Regions from separate parts of the Pseudomonas zhanjiangensis genome, predicted to be linked through region 2. Evidence: predicted binding sites of a transcription regulator. Region 2 holds the regulator's gene; the other holds the start of a gene.
The links. The regulator LexA, encoded in region 2, represses DNA repair genes until DNA is damaged. The targets are predictions, from matches to a motif close to CTGTNTNNNNANACAG.
Positions count from the first base shown of each region.

Region 1: a site for LexA is predicted at 2,055-2,070, ahead of imuA (translesion DNA synthesis-associated protein ImuA). Genes of this name have one in related genera too.

Region 1 is NZ_JBFTEG010000002.1:446,818-450,214, reverse strand. Features, by position in the region: gene AB5S05_RS04630 (DNA polymerase II) at 1-615, opposite strand, end outside; gene AB5S05_RS04625 (hypothetical protein) at 693-908, opposite strand; gene AB5S05_RS04620 (class I SAM-dependent methyltransferase) at 1,045-1,995, shown strand; gene imuA (translesion DNA synthesis-associated protein ImuA) at 2,136-2,753, shown strand; gene AB5S05_RS04610 (Y-family DNA polymerase) at 2,759-3,397, shown strand, end outside.
Region 2 is NZ_JBFTEG010000007.1:7,319-10,715, forward strand. Features, by position in the region: gene nagZ (beta-N-acetylhexosaminidase) at 1-249, opposite strand, end outside; gene AB5S05_RS10380 (L,D-transpeptidase family protein) at 271-795, opposite strand; gene AB5S05_RS10385 (TetR/AcrR family transcriptional regulator) at 861-1,568, opposite strand; gene lexA (transcriptional repressor LexA) at 1,826-2,434, shown strand; gene sulA (SOS-induced cell division inhibitor SulA) at 2,445-2,921, shown strand; gene AB5S05_RS10400 (hypothetical protein) at 3,048-3,281, opposite strand; gene AB5S05_RS10405 (DUF6586 family protein) at 3,358-3,397, opposite strand, start outside.

The DNA of each region.
Region 1 (3,397 bases), on a different contig from region 2:
GGCGCGGCTGGCGCAGTACTCGAGGCGAAAGTCCAGCTCGGCCTCTGCACCGTTGGCTGGGCCGAGCATATACACCTGGCGCTGGCCGCAGCCCTCCAGGGCGATCGAATAGAGCTCGCCGTGCTCGCTTGTCTCGATGTCGAGGGACACCAGCTTCAGGCTCGGACGATAGTCCGGCGCGGGCTTGAGCTGGGCGTCGCAGAGCAGCTGGCCGTCTTCGTCCGGCGTGCCCTGGAAAACCACGGGGGCGGTGATAAAGCGCTCCATCAGGTAGCGCTCCGGCGGGCGGATATCGGCCTCGTAGACATCCACGCCGGCCTGGCGCAGGCGCTTGTCCAGCTCGATCAGGTGGCGGTGCTGCTGGCAGTACAGGCCCAGCACCGGGCGCTGGCGGAAGTCGCGCAGCTCCAGCGGGCGCAGCTCGACGTCGGCCTGGCCACGCAGCAGGGGTTCGGCCCGGGAGCGCTGCTCGGCGGGGATGAAGGCCACCGACGGCTGTGGCGGCAGGCGCACCCGGCGCGGGCCCCGGTCGGTCGCCAGCCAGAATTCGACCTGGGTGCCGGCCGGCGTGTCGCGCCAATGCCGGCTCAGGACAAAGCCCTGCTGTAGATCCACTGCCCCACCTCGAGAACCTGATTGAGGGGGGATTCTACTGGGCAATCGTCTGCTTGGGGGCGATTGCCCGGCATCACTCAGGCGCGGCGCAAGCCCTGCTCGGCGATCTCCTCGCGGGCGCCGCGCAATTGCACGGCATCCTGGTTCATGCGCTGGATCACATTGAACAGCTGCTGCCTGAGCAACTCGTCGCCGATGCGCTCGGCGGCGCGCATCACTGCCACCGCCGCGGCCTCGTTGTTGGCCGCCACCTGGTCCAGGGTCTTGCAGATAGTCCTTGTGGCCCGGCTCATCTGAGCACTCCTGTCGAATTCGAGTGGGCACTCTAGGGCGGCTTCGTTGCCTTTTTATGTCAGTGCGCGGCAGGGGCGGGATGGGAGTCTGCCTCTGCGGTTAAAATGCGCGGCAACGCCTTGCCGAAACCGAGCCATGCACCCAGACGCCATCGCCACCCTGCAACACCAGCTGACCACCGCCCTGAGCGGCGCTCCCGATGAAGTCCGCCGCCTGTTCCACGGTCGCGGCCGCTGCTGGCCGGGGCTCGAGCAGATCACCGTCGACTGGCTGCAGGGCGTGGTCCTGGTCGCGCTGTTCCGCGAGCCGGACGCCGCAGAACTGGCCGCCCTCAAGCGGATGCTGCTGGCGCTGGCCGAGTCGCCGGCCTGGCGGCAGAGCGGGGCGCAGCACCTGCTGTTGCAGCACCGCTACCGGTTGGACAGCGCCAGCGAATTCCTGCTCGGCGAGCCGCTGGAGGAGTGCCTGGTGACGGAAAACGGTCTGCGCTTCAAGCTCGACCTGGGACGCAAGCAGAACACCGGCCTGTTCCTCGACATGCGCCATGGCCGCCGCTGGGTGCAGGAACACGCGCGAGGCAAACGGGTGCTCAACCTGTTCGCCTATACCTGCGGGTTTTCCGTGGCGGCCATCGCCGGCGGCGCCGAGCAGGTGGTCAACCTGGACATGGCCAAGGCGGCGCTCAATCGCGGCCGCGACAACCACCGGCTCAACGGCCATGACCTGAGCCGGGTCAGCTTCCTCGGCCACGACCTGTTCAAGTCCTGGGGCGCGGTGAACCGTGGCGCGCCCTATGACCTGATCATCATCGACCCGCCGTCGTTCCAGAAGGGCAGCTTCGCCCTGACCAAGGACTACCAGAAGATCCTCCGCCGCCTGCCGGACCTGCTGAGCGAGCAGGGCACGGTGCTGGCCTGCGTCAACGACCCGGCGATCGGCCCGGACTTCCTGATCGAGGGCATGGCCCGCGAGGCGCCGGCGCTGCAGTTCGTCGAGCGCCTGGATAACCCGCCGGAGTTCCCCGACATCGACCCGGACAGCGGCCTCAAGGCGCTGGTCTTCGCGCGGCATCCGGAAGGCGCCTGAGGTACTCCGCCGGTCCGACCTCCCGCCCTCGCCATTGTCGGAAAAGCCGTCCTGATTTACTGTATATGTATACAGTTTAATTGAGGGGTGGCCGCCATGGGCCGTCATGTTTTTCCAGCCTGCGCACGGGGCCTCGGTCGATGGGTGCGGTGATCGCCCTGGAGGCGCTGCTGGACCAGCGGCGCGTCTGGAAGGGCCGCCAGGCCGCAGTGCCGGCGAGTGTCCAGCCGACCGGCCATGCCGCGCTGGACGCGCTGCTGCCGACCGGCGGCTGGCCGGAGTCGGCGCTCAGCGAGATCCTCTGTGCCGCCGAGGGCTGCGGCGAGTTGCGCCTGCTCTGGCCGACCCTGGCCCGCCTGAGCGCCAGCGGCGAGCGCATCGTCCTGGTGGCGCCGCCCCATGTGCCCTATGCGCCGGCCTGGCAGGCGGCCGGGGTCGACCTGCGCGCCCTGGCGCTGATCCAGGCGAGCGGCCGCGAGGCGCTGTGGGCCGCCGAGCAGTGCCTGCGCTCGGGCAGCTGCGGCGCGGTGCTGTGCTGGCTGCCCCAGGCCGACGACCGCGCCCTGCGCCGCCTGCAGGTCGCCGCCGAAACCGGTCAGACCCTGGCCTTCGCCTACCGGCCGCTGGCGGCCGCGTTGAATCCGTCGCCGGCGGCGCTGCGCCTGGCCGTCGAGGCCCGCCCGGCGCAGCTGCGCGTGCTCAAGTGCCGCGGCGGCCTGGCGCCGGCGGCGCCGCTGCCGCTGGCCGCATTGGGCTGAAGACGATGCGCTGGGCCTGCGTACTGCTGCCGCAGCTGGCGCTGGATGCGGTGCTGCGCGGTCGCGCCGACCCCGACGCGCCACTGGTGCTGGTCGATGGCAGCCCACAGCGCCGGGTGCTGCGCGCGGTCAACGGCGCCGCCCGCGCCCTCGGACTGCGCCCTGGCCAGTCGCTGAGCGCGGCCCAGGCCCTGAGCCGCGACTTCGCCATGGTCGAGTACGAGCCGGCGCAGATCGAGCGCTGCCAGCGCTTCCTCGCCGCCTGGGCCTATCGTTTCAGCGCCCAGGTCAGCCTGCACTACCCGCGCACGCTGCTGCTGGAGGTCGAGTCCAGCCTCGGCCTGTTCGGTCCCTGGCCCCGCTTCGAGGCGCGCCTGCGCGAGGAACTGGGCGCCCTGGGGTTTCGCCACCGCATCGTCGCCGCGCCCAACCCGCTGGCGGCGCGGATGCTGGCCAATGCCCACGACGGCCTGGCGCTGGCGACCCAGCCTGAGCTGGAGGAGGCCCTCGGCCGCCTGCCGGTCGAGCGCGCCGGCCTGCCCCGCGAGCAGGCCAGCGCCCTGGCGCGCATGGGCCTGCGCCGACTGGGCCAGGTCCTGGCGCTGCCGCGTGACAGCCTGGCGCGGCGTTTTCCGGCCGAAGTG
Region 2 (3,397 bases):
CGCCCGCATGGCCGGCAAACGTACGAATCCCTGACGCAGGCGCTGCACCCTGCCCCCCTCCTGGTCCACCGCCAGCAACATGTCCGGGCGCAATGCACGAACCGCCGCACAGAGCTCGCGCACCTGGCGCGGATGCTCGATATTGCGTGCGAACAGTATCACTCCACCCACCTCGGACTGACGCAACAGGTGTCGGTCTTCGGCGGTCAACCAGGTGCCGTCGATGTCCAGCATCAACGAGCCTTGCAAGCTTGTAGTCACAGACAATCCTTAATTGAGCGGCGCTTCGGCCCATCGCGGGCACGGCGCCTCTTCGATCCTTACGGGACAGTGGACGGGCACCCGCGGGAACAGTTCCAGCAGATCATTATTGCGCAGGCGCACACAGCCGTGAGAGCCGGGCACCCCCATAGGTTCGCTGTCGGGCGTGCCATGCAGGTAGATATAACGGCGAAAGGTGTCGACGCAACCCAAACGATTACGCCCGGGCTCACGGCCGCTGAGCCAGAGGATGCGGGTCAGAATCCAGTCGCGGTCGGGAAACTGCGCCGCCAAGGCAGGCGACCAGACCTCGCCGGTCCAGCGCCGCCCCCGCAGCACAGCCCCCGAGGGCAGGTCCGCACCGATTTTCGCGCGTACCTGATGCAGCCCCCTGGGCGTGCAGCCCGAACCATTCAGCTCGCCCGGCCCGTTCGCTGCGGTGGAGACGGCCAGGCGCAGCAACAGCTGCCCGTCGGCAAAACCGTACAGGCGCTGATCGGCAAGGGATATGTACAACAGGTCAAGGGCGCGCATAAGCGGCTAGCTTAGCGGATCGACTCCGCCAAGCCCAGCAACCGGGCGGCAGTCGCCGAACGGCATCACACCTTGGCGGGGGCCGCTGTGCTCTTGGCGCGTGGAATCAGTTGAGCGGAGGCAAGCGCCTGGTCAGCCAGGCCACTTTCCGAACGCATGCCAGCCGCCAGGAACGGCACCATCAAACGCATGACCTGTTCGATCGAGGTATTCACCCCGAAATCGTTCTCGGCCATCGCCCGCAGGGCCTTGATCCCGGACATGCTGAATGCTGCCGCCCCCAGCATGAAGTGCACCCGCCAGAACAGCTCCAGCGGCGGAATCCGCGGCGCCGCCTCATGCACCAGGATCATGTAGCGGCGGAACACCTTGCCATAGACCTCATCCAGGTACTTGCGCAGGTGCCCCTGGCTCTGACTGAACGCCAGCCCCAGCAGACGCATGAAAATCGACAGGTCGTTACCACTGCGCGGCTTCACCGCCAGCGCCTGCTCGACCAGCAGCTCGAGCAACTCCTCGAGACTGGGATTTGCCTCCGGCTTGGCCTGACGCTTGTCGAGCTCGCGCTCGAGGCTGCTGCAGAATGGCCCGAGAAAACGGGAAAAGACCGCCTGGATCAGCGCCTTCTTGGAACCGAAATGATAGTTCACCGCCGCCAGGTTGACCCCAGCCTTGCTGGTGATCAATCGCAATGAGGTTTCCGCGAACCCCTTCTCCGCGAACAGTTGCTCTGCCGCATCGAGAATGCGCTCTACGGTTTCCGACTGGGCCATGACTCTTCACCTGACAAACACTTGTTTGAAACATACGTTTCAGCCTGCAGACTTGTCAAGTCGCGCGAGCCGCATTTCGGCTGAGCAGTCACGCCGCCGCGCAATCAGCGGCGGATTGCACGCGCTGTGGAGCTTGTTGTGCCCGGATCCGGACAAGCCTCAGGCAGACAATGCTACCAGAAGCGGCAAAAGGACAATTGCATCGTCGCCATCACTGTATATAATCCCAGCAACTGTATAAAAAGACAGAGCCTCCCATGCTGAAACTGACGCCGCGCCAAGCCGAGATCCTCACCTTCATCAAACACTGCCTCGAGGACAACGGCTACCCACCGACCCGCGCAGAGATCGCCCAAGCGCTTGGCTTCAAGTCACCCAATGCCGCCGAGGAACACCTCAAGGCCCTGGCTCGCAAAGGCGCAATCGAGATGACCCCGGGGGCCTCACGCGGTATCCGCATTCCCGGCTTTGAACCGAATAGCGAAGAAGACGGCCTGCCGGTCATCGGCCGCGTTGCCGCCGGCGCACCCATCCTGGCTCAGCAACATATTGAGGAATCCTGCCGGATCAACCCCGACTTCTTCCACCCCAGGGCCGACTACCTGCTGCGCGTGCGCGGCATGAGCATGAAGGACATCGGTATTTTCGACGGCGACCTGCTTGCCGTGCACACCACCCGCGAAGCTCGCAATGGCCAGGTGGTGGTGGCGCGACTCGACGATGAGGTGACCGTCAAACGCTTCAAGCGTGAGGGCGACAAGGTCTGGCTGATCGCCGAAAATCCCGAGTTTGCGCCCATCGAAGTGAATCTGGCAGACCAAGAGCTGGTGATCGAAGGCCTGAGTGTCGGCGTCATCCGCCGCTAGAGGAGGACCCATGCAGTTCCCACAGTCGCTGAACCGCGCACAACTCCCACTGTTCGAAGGATTCCTGGCCGCGACTACCGCGCCATTAATGGAAGAAAGCGAACTGCAGTATCCCTGGCCGGAGCACTCGGAAGCCTTCAGCGAGCTTTCGCTACGGGGCGCCGCCGGGCACTGCCACAACCTGCTCGCCCCCGTACTACGCGAACTGAGCCAAAACGACAGCTCGCGCTGGCTGACCCTGATCGCCCCGCCGGCCAGCCTGACCCAGAGCTGGCTGCGTGAGGCCGGCCTGAATCGCGAGCGCATACTGCTGCTCTACCCACGCAGCGGACAGAGTGCACTGGAACTGGCAGGCGAAGCGCTAAAGCTAGGGCATAGCCACACCGTGGTCAGCTGGCTGCAACCACTCGGACAGCAGGCAAAACGGCAACTGGCACAGGCCGCACGTCAGGGCAAGGCGCAGAGTCTGAATATCAGCCTGGGCTAGACAGTGGCCAAACAACGCCGCAGACGGACCTTTGCGATGAAGCAGTGAAAGTAACTGGAAGGGCGACACTCAGCGCCTGAGCAGCAGGCCAGTGCGTGGCGATATGCTCTTAGCTGCAGAATTGGCTCAGTGCAACACGCGCGGGGCGTCATCTTGCTCGAAATCACCCTCTGCCAGCCGCCCTGCCATCTGCACGCCCACATTGAGCATGGCCTTCGCCACCTCTACATGTTGGCCCTGCAAAAACTCCTTGGCATCGGCGGAAAAATCCAGAACCACCAATGACTCTTGATCCTCGGCTCGACGCAGCGCTATACGCCCATCGGGCAATTCGACGATCTCAAGATAGGATGTAGACATAGGTAGGCTCTCCACTAAAGGCCGGCATTGTATCAGCCGACCAGGGTACGCCCTAGCCCGCCTATCTAAACTCAGATCACCACTCGCTCAGGGTTTCGCGAAAGCGACGAGTCAAG